DNA from 2 places in the Nitratireductor rhodophyticola genome. Region 2 is predicted to be linked to the other one. Evidence: riboswitches for the same ligand, from Rfam matches in the RefSeq annotation. Region 2 holds a riboswitch; the other holds the start of a gene.
The links. Region 2 has a riboswitch for cobalamin ahead of KUG85_RS20180 (CbtB domain-containing protein). Riboswitches for the same ligand answer to the same signal wherever they lie in the genome.

Region 1 (7,485 bases), on a different contig from region 2:
ATGTGCCCCATCGTGTCGCACATCCAGGGATGGGCAACACCGACAAAGGTTGTGAGTGTGGTGGAGGTCACAGGCAGTTTTTCCGCATCTGGATTTTGGGAAGGGCACGCCGGCAGGCATCGTCGCATCGAGCAAACGACAGAAGCGGTGATTTTTCAAGGCCTGGCCCAACGCCGTCTGCATGGCCTCTGGTCGAGCGGTCGCCCCGGCGCCTCAAAAACGCTCTGCATGTCCCGCAGCTTGCCGTGCGATTGGACCCGGGCGGCCGGTGACTTGACAAGGTGCCGGCGATGCGGCTTGATACGGAAGTCCATTAATATGGATATTGCTACATAATAATGGACTAACGGCAATCAGCAGGGGAGCACACTATGTCTATTTCATCGCATGCGAAATCACTGTTACTCACCGTGGCAGTGGTGGCTGCCGCTGCACCGGCGGTCGCTCAGGATCAAGGCAAGCTTAATGAGGTTCTGGAGCGCGGTCACCTCATTCTGGGCACCGGCAGCACCAACGCGCCCTGGCATTTCAAGAGCGTGGACGACAAGCTCCAGGGGTTCGACGTCGACATGGGGCGGATCATCGCCAAGGCACTGTTCGGCGATCCGGACAAGATCGAGTATGTGACGCAGTCGTCGGACGCGCGTATTCCAAACATCACCACCGGCAAGGTGGATGTGACCTGCCAGTTCATGACGGTAACGGGTGAGCGCGCCCAGCAGGTTGCCTTCACCATTCCCTATTATCGTGAGGGTGTGGGCCTTATGCTGAAGGCCGATGGCGACTATGCGGATTATGATGCGCTGAAGGAAGCCGGCTCGTCCGTCACGGTCTCCGTGCTTCAGAATGTCTATGCAGAAGACATGGTTCACGCGGCCCTGCCGGAGGCCTCGGTCGATCAGTACGAATCCGTCGACCTGATCTATCAGGCGCTGGAATCCGGCCGGGCCGATGCGGTTGCCACAGACCAGTCTTCGCTGGCGTGGTACATGACGCAGAATCCGGGCCGCTATACGGATGCCGGCTATGGCTGGAATCCGCAGTCCTATTCCTGTGCCGTGGCGCAGGGCGATTCTGACTGGCTCCACTTCGTCAACACGGCGCTTCACGAAGCGATGACCGGGGTCGAGTTCAATTTTTACGCTGAATCGTTCAAGACATGGTTCGGCAAGGAGCTTCAGCCGCCGCAGATCGGTTTCCCCGTAGAATACAAATAACCATCGCGTCTGGGCGAAAGCAGGCGGCGGCACATCGCCGCCTGCTTCGTTCCTGTTGCATGGCTGGGAACCAATATGGGCTATACACTCAATTTTTCCGCCGTCTGGCGCAGCTTCGATCAGCTTCTCTGGGGGCTTCTGCTCAGCCTTGAACTGGCGATTGGCGCGATCCTGATCGGCGCCGTCATCGGCCTGGTAACGGCCTTTGGCCTCATCTCCAAAAGCGGCTGGGCGCGCCGTCCGGCAGCGCTTTACGTCACGGTGATCCGCAATCTGCCGATCCTCGTTCTGATCCTGTTTTCCTATTTCGCGCTGCCGCAGATGGGTGTCCGTCTGGGCAAGATCGAAAGTTTTGTGGCAACGCTCGCCATCTATTCCGGCGCCTATCTGGCGGAGGTGTTTCGCGCGGGCCTTCTGTCCATCCCCAACGGTCTGAAGGAGGCGGGCCTCGCCATCGGTCTGACGCCGATGCAGATCCGCACCTCCATCGTCATACCGCTGATGTTCAGAAACGTGCTTCCGTCGCTGTCGTCCACGCTGATCTCGCTTTTCAAGGACACGTCTCTGGCCGCTGCCATCGCCGTGCCGGAACTCACCTTTGAGGCGCGCAAGATCAATGTCGAAACCTTCCGTGTGGTCGAGACCTGGATCGTCGCTTCCTGTCTCTATGTCGCCACCTGCACGGTGCTGGCCGCGCTCATGCGCATGGTCGAGCGTCGTCTCGTGATTTCGAGGTGAGCCGATGAACGAGTTTTCCGCATTTCTCGATCAGGTCTGGCTTGCCCGTTTCGTGCTCCTGCGCGGGCTTGGCCTGACCGTTTCAATCTCGCTTCTCGCCATCGCGCTTGGCTCCGTGCTGGGCGTTCTGGTCGGGCTTGCGCTGACCTATGGAAACAGGCCGCTGCGTTTTGTCGTCCGCGCCTACACGGATTTCATCCGTGGCACGCCCGTGCTCGTTCTGGTGCTCGCCAGCTTCTACATCCTGTCCACCATCGGCATTGAGCTGAACGCGTTTCAGGCGGGTGTGTTTGCGCTGGCGGTCTTCTGCTCCTCGCATGTGGGGGAAATCGTGCGCGGCGCGCTGCAGGCCATTCCGCCCGGGCAGACAGAAGCGGCCAAGGCCATCGGCCTCACCTTCAGCCAGACCTTCACTTCGGTTCTGTGGCCGCAGGCGCTGCGCCAGATGCTGCCCACCTGGGTGAACACGGCTGCGGAGATGGTCAAGGCGTCCACGCTTCTGTCCGTCATCGGCGTGGCCGAGCTTCTCTTGCGCACGCAGGAGATCATCTCCCGCAATTTCATGAGCCTGGAGTTCTATTTCCTGGCCGGCCTTCTCTACTTCGCCATTAATTACGCCGTCGAGCGCTTCGGCAAATATGTCGAGCGCAAGGTGTCCGTTCCATCCTGAGAGTACCCGACATGACGAAGAACCTTCTTGAAATTCAGGCCCTGCGCAAGCGCTACGGTTCGGTGGAGGTGCTCAAGGGCGTCGACTGCACCATGCAGCAGGGTGAGGTGATCTCGATCATCGGTTCGTCGGGCTCCGGCAAGACAACCATGCTGCGCTGCATCAACATGCTGGAGGATTTTCAGGGCGGCCGCATCCTCATCGATGGGGAACCCATCGGCTATGAAGAGCGCAACGGCGTACGCGTCCGCAAGAGCGAGAAGGAAATCGCCCGCCAGCGCGCGCTGACGGGCATGGCCTTCCAGCAGTTCAACCTGTTCCCGCACATGACCGCCGCCTCCAATGTCATGCTTGGCCTGATCAAGGTGAAGAAGATGGCGCGCGACGAGGCGCGCAGCGTCGCGGAAAAATGGCTCGAACGCGTCGGTCTCGGGCAGCGTGCGGATCACTATCCCGGCCAGCTGTCCGGCGGTCAGCAGCAGCGTGTGGCCATCGCCCGCGCCATCGCCATGAACCCGCGCCTCATGCTCTTCGACGAGGTCACGTCTGCGCTTGATCCCGAACTGGTGGGCGAAGTGCTGCAGGTGATCAAGGATCTGGCCGCCGATGGCATGAGCATGCTTCTGGTCACCCACGAAATGCGCTTTGCCTTCGAGGTTTCCTCCCGCGTCATCTTCATGAACCAGGGTGTGATCGGCGAAGAGGGAGACCCGAAGGTGATGTTCCTGAAGCCGCAGACCGAACGCCTTGCCGAATTCCTCAAGACGTCGAGCTTCGCCTGAGCTCTTGAGCCGCCGCCGGTGCGCCCGAGCGCCCGGCGGAAAATGAGCGCCCGGCGGAAAATCTGGCCCCGGCCACGCACATAATGATGGCGGCGGTGACCGCCATCATGCCGGTCGTTACGGGTTCGTGCAGCAGCATTGCCGCCAGCGCGAAGCCGAAGAAGGGCTGCAAAAGCTGCAACTGGCCAACCGTCGCCGTGCCGCCCAGCGCCAGCCCGCGATACCAGAAGACGAAGCCGATCAGCATGCTGAAGACGGACACATAGCCAAATCCGAGCCATGCCCCTGCATCCACGGTCTCAAACCCTGCCGGCACGGTGTAGAGCGCCAGTGGCAGCATGAGCGGGAGCGATAGAACCAGCGCCCACGAGATGACCTGCCAGCCGCCCATTCGCCGTGAAAGCGATGCGCCTTCCGCATAGCCGAGCCCGCACACGATGATGGCCGCAAGCATCAAGAGATCACCCTTGGGAGAGGCGGTCATGCCCTGGCTTGCCGCATAGCCCACGACAAGCGCGCTCCCCATCACCGAGAACAGCCAGAATGCCGGGCGCGGGCGCTCGCCGCCGCGCACAACGCCGAAAATGGCTGTCGCAAGCGGCAGAAGACCGATGAACACGATGGAATGCGCCGAGGTGATGTGCTCGAGCGCCAGCGCGGTTAGCAGGGGAAAACCCACCACCACGCCGATGGCGACGATGAACAGCCCTTTCAGCTCGCTCCGTTTGGGCAGGTTTTCCCGAAACGCCAGCAGAAGAAACCCGCCCAAAAGCCCGGCAATCGACGCGCGCGCCACGGTCAGAAACACCGGATCGAAGCCCAGCACCGCCACCCGTGTCGCCGGCAGCGATCCGCTGAAGATGATCACACCCAGTAGGCCGCTTGCCCAGCCGCTCGCCCATCCGATCGTTGTCTTGTTCATGCCGCGCTCCTTTTCTCCTTCCTGTGTGGGGCAGGGGGCATGGCGTTGCCAGAGACGATGCAGTACAATTTCAACAAACTGTAATGGTCGAACGGACAGTACAGCGATGCTGATATCCACGCGCAATGCCGATGAAACACGCCTTGAAGGCGTCATGTCCGCCATTCGCGGGCGCATCGCCAATCGCACGCTCACGCCGGGGGCGAAGCTGCCGTCGATCCGCAGCTGCGCGCGCGCCATGGGAGTTTCGAAATCCACCGTTGTCGAGGCCTATGACCGGCTTGCCGCCGAAGGCGTGATCCGCTCGCGGCCGGGGGCCGGCTTCTTCGTCACCGCGCCGCTTGCGCCGCTGGCGCTGGCCGAAATCGGCCCGGCGCTCGACCGCGAGGTCGACCCCTTATGGATATCGCGTCAGGCGCTTGCCTCCGGTTCGCGCATGGCGATGCCCGGTTGCGGCTGGCTGCCCGCCTCATGGATGCCGGAAGACGCCTTGCGCCGGGCGCTGCGCCGCCTCTCCCGCGCCACCCCGCAGACGCTTGCCGATTACGGAGCGCCGCTCGGCTCGCTGGCGCTGCGCGCCCTGCTTGCACGCCGCATGGCCAGCCATGGCGTCGAGGCGGCTCCGGGTCAGATCATGCTCACCGATTCCGGCACGCAGGCCATCGACCTCCTCTGCCGCTTTCTTCTGAAACCGGGCGACACGGTGCTGGTGGACGATCCCTGCTATTTCAACTTCCATGCGCTCCTGCGGGCACATCAGGTCAGGATCGTCGGCGTTCCCTACACGCCTTCGGGGCCGGACACGGAGCGCTTTGCCGAGGCGCTCACACAGCATGCCCCGCGCCTCTACATCACCAATTCGGCGCTTCACAATCCCACAAGCGCGGTGCTCTCGCCTTCGGTGGCGCACCGCATCCTGATGCTCGCCGAACAGTCCGGCCTCACCATCATCGAAGACGATATTTTTGCCGACTTCGAGGTCGAACCAGCGCCCCGGCTTGCCGCCTTCGACGGGCTGTCGCGCGTCGTCTATATCGGCAGTTTCTCCAAGTCGCTTTCCGCCTCGATGCGTTGCGGGTTTGTTGCAGCACCTGCCGACTGGATCGAGGGCCTCACCGATCTGCGCATCGCCACCTGTTTCGGCGGACCCGCCATGGCGGCGGAGCTTGTGCTCGGTCTCCTGAGCGATGGCAGCTACCGCAAGCATATGGAGACCGTTCGCCAGCGTCTGTCCCGCTCCCGCGAAACGGTGGGCGCGCGCCTGCGCAATCTCGGCATCGAACCGTGGATCGAGCCGCGCGCGGGCATGTTCCTGTGGTGTCGTCTGCCCGACGGGCTGGATGCGGCCACGCTTGCCCGCCATGCGCTTGAAAGGGACGTGGTGCTCGCGCCCGGAAACGCCTTCAGCCTGTCAGGCTCGGCCAGCGGGTTCCTGCGTTTCAATGTCGCTCAATGCGATGATGAACGGATTTTCTCCGTTCTGGAGGAGATCACGCGCGCGCCGTAGAGCCATGCCCAAAGCGGCTTTGCGGATTATCCATGCGTTTGTTTCGGTTTTCCGCTGAAACAATATGTTGACTTCTAGGGTCCGGTGGATACCAACTATAGGGGTTATGGTTCTTCCGATTCCTCCCGGGGTCGGAAGTGAAAAGGGAAGCCGGTGCGCCTTTTTGGGCAAGTCCGGCGCTGCCCCCGCAACTGTAAGCAGCGAGCCGCTTTCACTTTGAGTCACTGATGCCCCAGCGCATCGGGAAGGCCGGAAAGCGGTGACGACCTGCGAGCCAGGAGACCTGCCATGACGAAATAAACGTCCACGGGCGGGGTGTCCCGGTGGTGCGTGTGTCGCCCGGGTCTGCCGTCGCGCCGCATGTCTCCGCGCCCCTGTCCAACCGCCACGGGGGTCTATATGCCGGCGACTGAAGCAAAACACACCAATGGAACCGCCACGGTTCCGCATTCCACTGGAAACACCGAAACCGCATGGTATGAACGGGCTTTCTCGGTCTCAACGCGGCGCTGTGCGAGCAGTCCATGCATTGCATCGCAAACCGCCGTTGCGCCCAACTCGGTCTGGCCCCGGTCTTCGCCGAACCGAAAACCCGTTTCCGTGGATGAGCGAGGCGATGGGTCTGAAGAAGGAGAAGAACTTCTTCGAGACCCGCGTCATCGAGTATCAGAGCGGAGGCGCGTTGAGCTGGGACTGATCCATGGCGTATGACGCAACCAGAATGAAGCTGTTGCGGGCGGGTTCGATCCCCGCGCAGCAACGCGCTTTCATGGAGTGGCTTTTGAGCCTGCCGGGCGATGCCGATATCGAATATGCGGCGCGCCGCCAGCTTGCCGAGATCGACAGGCGGCTGCCGAACCACCCGGAAGTGCAGTATCTGCGCCTGCTGCTCAGCGCCTTTTCCGACTCGGAAACGATGCAGTGATTTTCTCGCTTGACCTTCCATTGACTGGAAGGTTTAGAAGCGCAATCCTGAACAATAGTCATTCAGGGTGAAAGCGATGAATACCCTTCCTGCCGATATGTCTTCGGCCAATGTAAAACGCTTCCGCATCGAGGGGCTCAGCTGCGCTTCCTGCGTCAAACGCGCGGAAAAGGCGATTGCCGCCGTCGATGGCGTTGAGAGCGTCTCGGTCAATCTGGCGACCGAGACGGCCGATGTGGCGGTGCGGCCCGGCGTTAATTTTTCCAGCATTGTCAGCGCGGTGGAACGTGCCGGCTATGGCGTGCCGGAGAGCCATCTCGATATCGGCATCGAGGGCATGACCTGCGCGTCCTGCGTGCGGCGTGTGGAGCAGGCGATTGCCGCCGTGCCCGGCGTCTCCAAGGTCGCGGTCAACCTCGCAACCGAAAGCGCGTCCGTCGAGCTCCTGAACGATGAAGCGCGCAGCGGCGTGGAAGCGGCGATCCGCAAATCCGGTTACACGCCGGTTGCCCGTTCCGATGGCGCTGCCGCGCGCGATGCGCATGAGGAGGCCAAGGCCGCCGAGTTTCGTTCGCTCAAGCGCGATTTCACGCTGGCTGCAATCTTCACCCTTCCGATCTTCATTCTCGAGATGGGCAGCCATTTCATACCGGGCATGCATGCATGGCTGATGGGGATCGCCGACCGCAAGACGCTTTACCTCCTCTATTTCGTGCTGGCGACC
Region 2 (7,485 bases):
CGACGACGCCGATCGCAAGTAATGCCAGACCGGCAAGGGAAATTATCTTCAATCGTCTCATCGACATGGCTTCACCTAAACGACCACCAGGGAAGACCCGCTGGGGACACGGCTGTAGAGATCGATAATGTCCTGGTTCATCAATCGAACACATCCGCTGGAGACAGCCCTGCCGATGGTCCAGTATTCCGGCGAACCGTGAATCCGGTACAGCGTGTCCTCTCCGTCCTGAAAAATGTAGAGGGCTCTCGCTCCCAGCGGATTATCGAGCCCCGGTGGCATGCCGCCATTGCGTGCGCTCCATTTTTCGAGGTCCGGCTCCCGCGCGATCATTTCCTCGGGCGGAGTCCATTTCGGCCAAGCCTGCTTCCACTGGATGACCCCGCGGCCCGACCACGAAAATCCCGCTCTGCCGAGTCCGACGCCATACCGCATCGCCTTGCCGCCCTCCTGGATCAAATGAAGGTAAAACGTCTGCGTATCGACAATCAGGGTGCCAACCGCATAAGGCCCCGAATAGTCGACCTGACGACGCCAGAACCTCTCCGGGACCTTGTTCAGATCGACGGCCGGTATCGGAAAACGCTCTCCGGGCATCGGCCCATACATGGTTGCATACGTGCCTGGGATTCTCGGTGCCGGTTGCGGCTCGAGCGCCTGTTCGGGTGTGGTGGTTGTACAGCCGGAAAGGGCAAGCAACGACAGGCTGCCTGCCCCACCCAGGAGTTGCCTGCGATTCATTGCTTGCCGGCCTGGTAATACAGGGTCGGCGTCTCTCCGGTTTTGCCGGTGAAGGCGAGGACGTCGTATTTCGCCTTCGGATCTTCTCCCATGCCCAAAGAGCCCATCGGCATACCCGGGGTGGAAATGCCGCGAATATCCGGTTGTTCAGTCATGAGCTTGCTGATCGCTGCAAGCGGGACGTGTCCCTCGAGAACGTATTTGCGATCGCCTCCGATGGCGGCCGTATGACATGCTTCAAGTTTTGCCGGCACGCCCGCCTGCGTCTTGATCGAGGAGAGGTCTTCCATGTCCTTTGTTTCGACGGTGTAGCCGGCTTTTTCGACTGCATCGACCCAGACCTGACAGCACCCGCACCAGGGTGTCTTGAAGACGGTGATATGCTTGTCATCGGTTTCGCCTGCATGTGCATGCAGCGTCAGCAGGTTGCCGGCCAACCATGATGCGGCCGCGATTTTGATCAGTGTTTTCATTTCTGGTCTTGTCCTTTGTGTGTTTGATGGCCGTGACAGGTCCGGCCCATGATCTTGTGCATGACGAGGTGTGCCCCAAGACAAAAGCCGATTGGCGCCAATGCGCCGAGGCGTTCAGCCAAACCTGCGCCAGCGCCCATGCCCCAAAGCAGCAATCCGGCGCCGCCGACCATTGGAATGCAGCATGCGATCATGATCCAGGTGCCGAATTTCCGCGGTTCGGGAACGCCCGTGACGTCATGTGCTCGAATTCTCGGCACCCCGGAGGAAAGTGCATAGGGCGATAGTTTTTGCGGGTCCTGAGCCATCACAGCACGACCACCTTTGCGCCCACCGGAACCCTTTCATACAGGTCCTCGACATGCGCATTGATCATCCGGATGCAGCCGTTCGAAACGGAGCGCCCGATTGAAGATGGCTGGGTGGTGCCGTGAATCCGATACATCGTGTCACGGCCACTGCGGTACAAATACAGCGCGCGTGAACCAAGCGGATTTCCGGGTCCGCCGGGAACGCCTTTTGCATATCTGGCGTATTTGCCCGGCTCACGCCTGATCATGTTCTTGGTCGGGGTCCAACTTGGCCACTTTGCCTTCCGACCGATGGTGGCCGAGCCCCGAAAGGCAAGACCAGCTCGGCCGACGCCGACCCCATATCGCCTTGCTGTTGTCCGGCTTGTTTGCAGGTAGAGAAAGTGGTTGCCTGGATCGACCACCAGCGTGCCGGGACTGTATCCGGAGAATCGAACAGTCTGCGGTTCGAACCGCGGATCAAGTTTGAAGACGCGTTTGTGTGCCTGTGCCAACGAGGCAGGCAGGAATGCCGACGACAAAGCGCCAAGCATTAAGCTACGTTTGGAAAGCATGGTTTCCCTCTCAAATCCAATTACTCGACGAACGCCATTGATGGCTGGCGAAGTAAGATCAGATCGAGATGGGGGGCCTCATCTGGAAATATATCACTTCCAGAAGCGTCTCGGACTGTGCCGGGATTTCAACCGACGCCAAGACAGGCGAATTTTGCAGCGGTGTGAATTCGGGAAGATAATGGCAATCGGCCGCACAATTGCCTTGGCGGTTATCCATGCCGCTTTTCGACTTCTGACAGCACTTCATCGCGGCCGTCTTGTCAGCGGCCAGAACCTCATGAACCTGATCGGTTACTTTCGTTGATGTCATGTCGGCATGCGATTGGATCACAGCCGGCATCATGGCCCCGAGGACCAGAACCAGTATCATCAACGATGGCAAAAGTCTGCGCATTTCAGTAACGTAACGCCGGTTCCGTAAATTTTCTACACTCGTCTCAGCTGACTTCGAACCATGTGGTCATGCCTGCCGCCGCGTGTTCCAGCATGTGGCAATGATACAGCCACTTGCCGGGATTGCCAGCGACGAAGGCAACCTCCGTCGTCTGCTCAGGTCCAATCAGGAATGTGTCGCGCCAGGGCTTGCCGTCATCGACGTCGGCTCCGGATCGGCTGAGAACACGGAAGTGATGACCATGGACATGCATGGCGTGTACCCAGCCTGTCTGATTTATCGTTTCCAGCAGAACCGTTTCGCCGCGCCGAACCGTGAAAAGCGGAGCCTCCGCCAGGTTTGCTATGCCGTTGAATGCCCAGGACTGGCCCGTTTTACGGAAATCTTCGCCTTCAAGGCGCTTGCCCTTGTAGGTGATGTCCACAAAGCCGCCCATGGCGCCACCTTCCATAACGACCTTCACTTTCCGGGCGCCCGTCACATCGGGCTCCGGTATCAGGTTTACCGGAATTGAAGGCGTCGACTGCGCTGTACGCGATATCCCGTCGACGATCCCGTCGACCAGGGGGAATGGCTGATCGCCCGAAATCTCTTCGATCGCAAAATCAGCGTCCGGAACAACCATAAGGTCGATCCGTTGCGCTGGTCCGAGAAGATGCGGGGAATAAGGCAGAACGACGGATTCCGGCAGCGCCTGTCCGTCATAGGCAATTACCTTTCCGCCGAACCGATTGGGATCGAGTTCCAGAACACGTGCGTTCGAGGCGTTGATCAGTCTAACGCGATAGGCTTCGCCACTGCGCAGCTTCAAGACCGGACGTGACTTGCCATTCACAAGGAGCCAGTTACCGAGACGCCCTCCGTGGCTCCAATCCATCAAGGAACCAAAGCTGTCCGTGTCCAGAACGCCAGGCTGGCGCAAGCGCCAGTCATCAATGATGAGGGTGATGTCATGGTCGCGATCAAAGGTGGAGGTTCGCTCCTCCACGATCAACGGGCCATACAAGCCACGCCCGACCTCATTCCAACTCTTGTTGTGCGCGTGATACCAATATGTACCGGAATCCGGCAGCTCGAATTCATAGATGAAACTGTCTCCGGGCTGCACGGGTTCCTGGGTCAAGCCGGACACCCCGTCCATCGCATTTTCGATGCGGATCCCGTGCCAGTGGATGGATGTGGGCTCCTCAAGATTGTTGCGAAAGTTGACGCGTATCCGCTCGCCCTTTCGGGCCCGGATTTCAGGACCGGGTACAATGTCGTTATAGGCCCAGAGATCTGAGAGCTGCTGCTCGTAAAGTGCTCGCTGGACCGATCCGGCGATCAGATCAAACTCCTGCGCACCCGCCTTTGCCACAGCAAGACCGGGCAGGACGCCTGCTGACACGAGCACCCCGGTTCCCGCCAGGAAATTGCGTCTGTCAATCATTCTCCCGCTCCAGCAGAAAGGTCGCGATTGCCGTCAGATCGTCCTGACTGAGAAAGGAAGTTCCGTCACGCACCACTTCCCCCATCGAACCACCAAAAGCGTCGCCGTCCGGTTGGATGCCTGTTTTCAGCGCATAAGCCAGATTGGACACAGTCCAGCCCTTTTCCTTCAGCACATCCGCCCTGATCGAAGGGGATTTACCGCCATCGGGCAGACTGTCCGATCCATGCAGGCGCAATTCAGGCGGAAGACCGAAGTTTGGGGCGAGAACGAAAACCGCGAACCCACCCGCCCCCCAACGCGCGCCATGCCGGAGCGACACCGGTTGGTCTAATATCAGAGTGATAGCCGTTAGAATCAGTGCGAATGCAACACCGGTCACGAGATTCGAGAGCAACGTAAAAAACGTCCGCTGCAAGCCTTCTTCGGGCGCCCAGACTTCGTCCTCGGTCTCAGCGTGTGACACCCCCTCTTCATAAGCTTCGGCTTGGAGGATCAACGGGATAACCCGCACTGATTGCGCCGCGGTCGCGAACACACCAGCGAGCAATCCCGCTACAAGCGCGGCCAGAATTACCCGGGTCAACATCTACGTCGTGGCGCCTTAGTGGCAGGGCGCGACGATTGCGTGGCGCGTGTCGTGGGCGCCGTTGTGCAGTGCGTCGGAATGAGCAAACGCAGCGAAATAAAGCAACGCTATGCCAAATATTGCAGCGAACAGCGTAGTCGTCAGACGTGCTGATGCCGAAACCCGCAGCGAAACAGATTGTGTTGCGAGCATGACAACCTCCGTGTTGCTCATTCAGTCACTTGAACATCTCTCCGTCCGTTCACATGGCAGGTCTCCTGGCTCATGGCGGTTTTCCAGCGCTATCGCCTTCCCGGATGTTTCCAGTGGCGCTCCCGTTTTCGGGAGTTATGGCGCCGCGCCATTCTACAGTCGCGGGGTCGGCTGTGGTTTGGATGCCCGGTCTGGGTCCACCCGTCACATTCCCTTTTCATCCCGCTTCGCGCTCGGCATCGCGGGAACCGTGTGAACAATTACCCTGACGTCACGCCGAAACCGAGTCAATAACGACAAGCTTGGCCGCGACCGTTCTCCGACAAGACCAGGACAACGGCTCCATCAGGATTTCAGATCCAATTGCCGCAGTCTGAGCGAATTGACGACAACTGAGATCGAAGAAGCGCTCATCGCAAAGGCGGCGAACATCGGACTAATCAGGATGCCGAAGAACGGGAAGAGTACGCCTGCAGCTACCGGAACGCCCAACGTATTGTAGATCAGGGCGAAAAACAGGTTCTGCCGTATGTTGCGCATCGTTCCGTGGGCCAGACGGCGAGCCCTGACGATGCCGTCAAGATTTCCTTTGACCAGGGTAAACCCAGCGCTTTCGATCGCGACATCCGCCCCGGTTCCCATCGCGATTCCAACGTCGGCCTGAGCCAGAGCCGGAGCGTCGTTCACGCCGTCGCCGGCCATCGCGACCTTGCGACCCTGCTGCTGCAATTCCTGGATGATGCGCGCCTTGTCTTCGGGAAGCACGTCGGCGCGGATCTCGTCGATGCCCAGGCGCGCAGCAACGGCTTTCGCCGTTCGTTCGTTATCTCCGGTCGCCATGATAATGCGGAATCCAAGTTCATGCAGAGCCTTCAGCGCGTCGGGGGTTGTTTCTTTCACCGGATCGGCGACGCATACGAGTCCGGCGACGCCATTGTCGACGACAACGAACATGACCGTCTCGCCCTCGTCACGGCGGCCATTGGCTTTTTCGGTCAAGCCCCCCGCCTCCAGGCCAAGTTCGCGGATCATCGCGAGATTGCCGAGCGCCACGGCTCTGCCATCCACTGTACCCTTGACGCCTTTGCCGGTAACGGCCTCGAAGTCGCCGGCCGCGGCCAACTCCACGCCTCGCTCTTCGGCTCCTCTTACGATGGCTTCGGCGAGCGGGTGTTCCGAACCCCGTTCAAGGGAAGCCGCCAGACGCAGCACTTCGGTCTCGTCATGGCCATTCTCCGCCACGACTGCCACCAATCGCGGCTTGCCTTCGGTCAACGTGCCTGTCTTGTCGACGATTAGCGTATCAACTTTCTCGAACCTCTCGAGCGCCTCCGCATTCTTTATGAGCACGCCTGCTTGAGCTCCGCGTCCCGTTGCCGTCATGATCGACATTGGGGTGGCGAGACCGAGGGCGCAGGGACAGGCTATGATCAGTACCGCGACCGCGGCGATGAGCGCATATGAAAGGGCGGGTTCCGGGCCCCAAAACGCCCAGCCCAGGAAAGCAAGTACAGCGATAGCGATCACCGCCGGCACGAAATAGCCGGATACTTTGTCGGCATATTTCTGGATTGGCGCCCGGGACCGTTGTGCGTTGGCGACCATTTCGACGATCTGGCTCAGCATTGTGTCGGCGCCGACGCGTGTAGCTTCCATGATAAGGCTGCCAGTGCCGTTGATGGTTGCGCCCGTCACTGGATCGCCTGAAACTTTCTCGACTGGGACGGGTTCGCCGGTGATCATGCTTTCGTCGATCGATGAACGACCATCGACCACCACGCCATCCACGGGAACCTTGTCGCCGGGGCGCACACGAATGCGGTCGCCAACCCCAACATGTTCGAGCGGAATTTCCTCTTCCGTGCCGTCGTCGCGTATCACGCGGGCCGTTTTTGCCGCCATATCGAGGAGTGCCCGGATTGCCTTGCCAGTACCCTCACGAGCACGCAGTTCCATCACCTGCCCGAGGAGCACCAAGGTAACGATGACGGCTGCTGCTTCGAAATAGACACCCACATGACCTTCTGGATCCCGGAAGCCATCGGGGAAGATACCTGGAAACAGCACGGCGACGACACTGAATGTCCATGCCGCCATGACGCCCATCGCGATCAGGCTGAACATGTTCAGATTCATCGTACGGAAGGAATTCCAGCCGCGGACAAGGAATGGCCAACCCGACCAGAGAACGACTGGCGTGCCGAGCACAAGTTCGATCCACAGCGTTGCTCGTTCTCCGAAGATCTCGCGAACGCCGGAAAGACCCACAAAGGGACCCATGGTCAGGATCAGGAGTGGAATACTCAGGGCCGCGCCAATCCATAAGCGCCGAGTGAAATCGACAAGTTCGGGATTCGGCCCCTCTTCAACCATCGTTGCCGATTCCAGTTCCAGTCCCATGCCGCATATCGGGCATGATCCGGAATGTGTACGGCGCACTTGAGGGTGCATTGGGCAGGTATAGACGGGTCCGCTATTTCCGGCCGGAACTTCGTCATATTGGCCTTGGCCGGCAGAAGAGGTGCCTTCGGCGTCCGCCGTGTGATGATGGTGCTCGTGCTGGGAGGTCATCGCAATCGCTCCTTGTCGTGTCACATGTTGTGCGGTTTGAACGTTATGCCGTTGGCGACCTGCAACTCGCGAACATATTGGACAATCTTCGCCACCTCGTCCCGCGTGACCTGCTCCTGCTTCGGCATGTTGCCGTATGGCCAGTGGTGCTGGACCACACCGTTCATGGCTGCCAGATAGAACGCATCATCCGAGTGATGTCCCGGATTGTAAATGTCGTGGATCAGC

Region 1: it holds a riboswitch for cobalamin, as region 2 does, so the genes downstream of both, KUG85_RS17935 (ribonucleotide-diphosphate reductase subunit beta) here and KUG85_RS20180 (CbtB domain-containing protein) in region 2, are expected to answer to the same signal.

Annotation. Positions count from the first base shown of each region.
Region 1 is NZ_JAHSSF010000004.1:524,751-532,235, reverse strand. Features, by position in the region: gene KUG85_RS17970 (acyl-CoA thioesterase) at 1-71, opposite strand, end outside; gene KUG85_RS17965 (transporter substrate-binding domain-containing protein) at 372-1,217, shown strand; gene KUG85_RS17960 (amino acid ABC transporter permease) at 1,293-1,955, shown strand; gene KUG85_RS17955 (amino acid ABC transporter permease) at 1,960-2,625, shown strand; gene KUG85_RS17950 (amino acid ABC transporter ATP-binding protein) at 2,637-3,407, shown strand; gene KUG85_RS17945 (DMT family transporter) at 3,385-4,329, opposite strand; gene KUG85_RS17940 (aminotransferase-like domain-containing protein) at 4,436-5,836, shown strand; cobalamin riboswitch at 5,927-6,141, shown strand; partial or broken gene KUG85_RS17935 (ribonucleotide-diphosphate reductase subunit beta) at 6,322-6,533, shown strand; gene KUG85_RS17930 (hypothetical protein) at 6,537-6,761, shown strand; gene KUG85_RS17925 (heavy metal translocating P-type ATPase) at 6,838-7,485, shown strand, end outside.
Region 2 is NZ_JAHSSF010000006.1:65,276-72,760, forward strand. Features, by position in the region: gene KUG85_RS20140 (cytochrome c) at 1-67, opposite strand, end outside; gene KUG85_RS20145 (L,D-transpeptidase) at 76-741, opposite strand; gene KUG85_RS20150 (DUF411 domain-containing protein) at 738-1,214, opposite strand; gene KUG85_RS20155 (hypothetical protein) at 1,211-1,522, opposite strand; gene KUG85_RS20160 (L,D-transpeptidase) at 1,522-2,079, opposite strand; gene KUG85_RS20165 (hypothetical protein) at 2,138-2,476, opposite strand; gene KUG85_RS20170 (multicopper oxidase family protein) at 2,520-3,905, opposite strand; gene KUG85_RS20175 (CbtA family protein) at 3,898-4,494, opposite strand; gene KUG85_RS20180 (CbtB domain-containing protein) at 4,510-4,707, opposite strand; cobalamin riboswitch at 4,725-4,954, opposite strand; gene KUG85_RS20185 (copper-transporting P-type ATPase) at 5,032-7,257, opposite strand; gene KUG85_RS20190 (c-type cytochrome) at 7,278-7,485, opposite strand, start outside.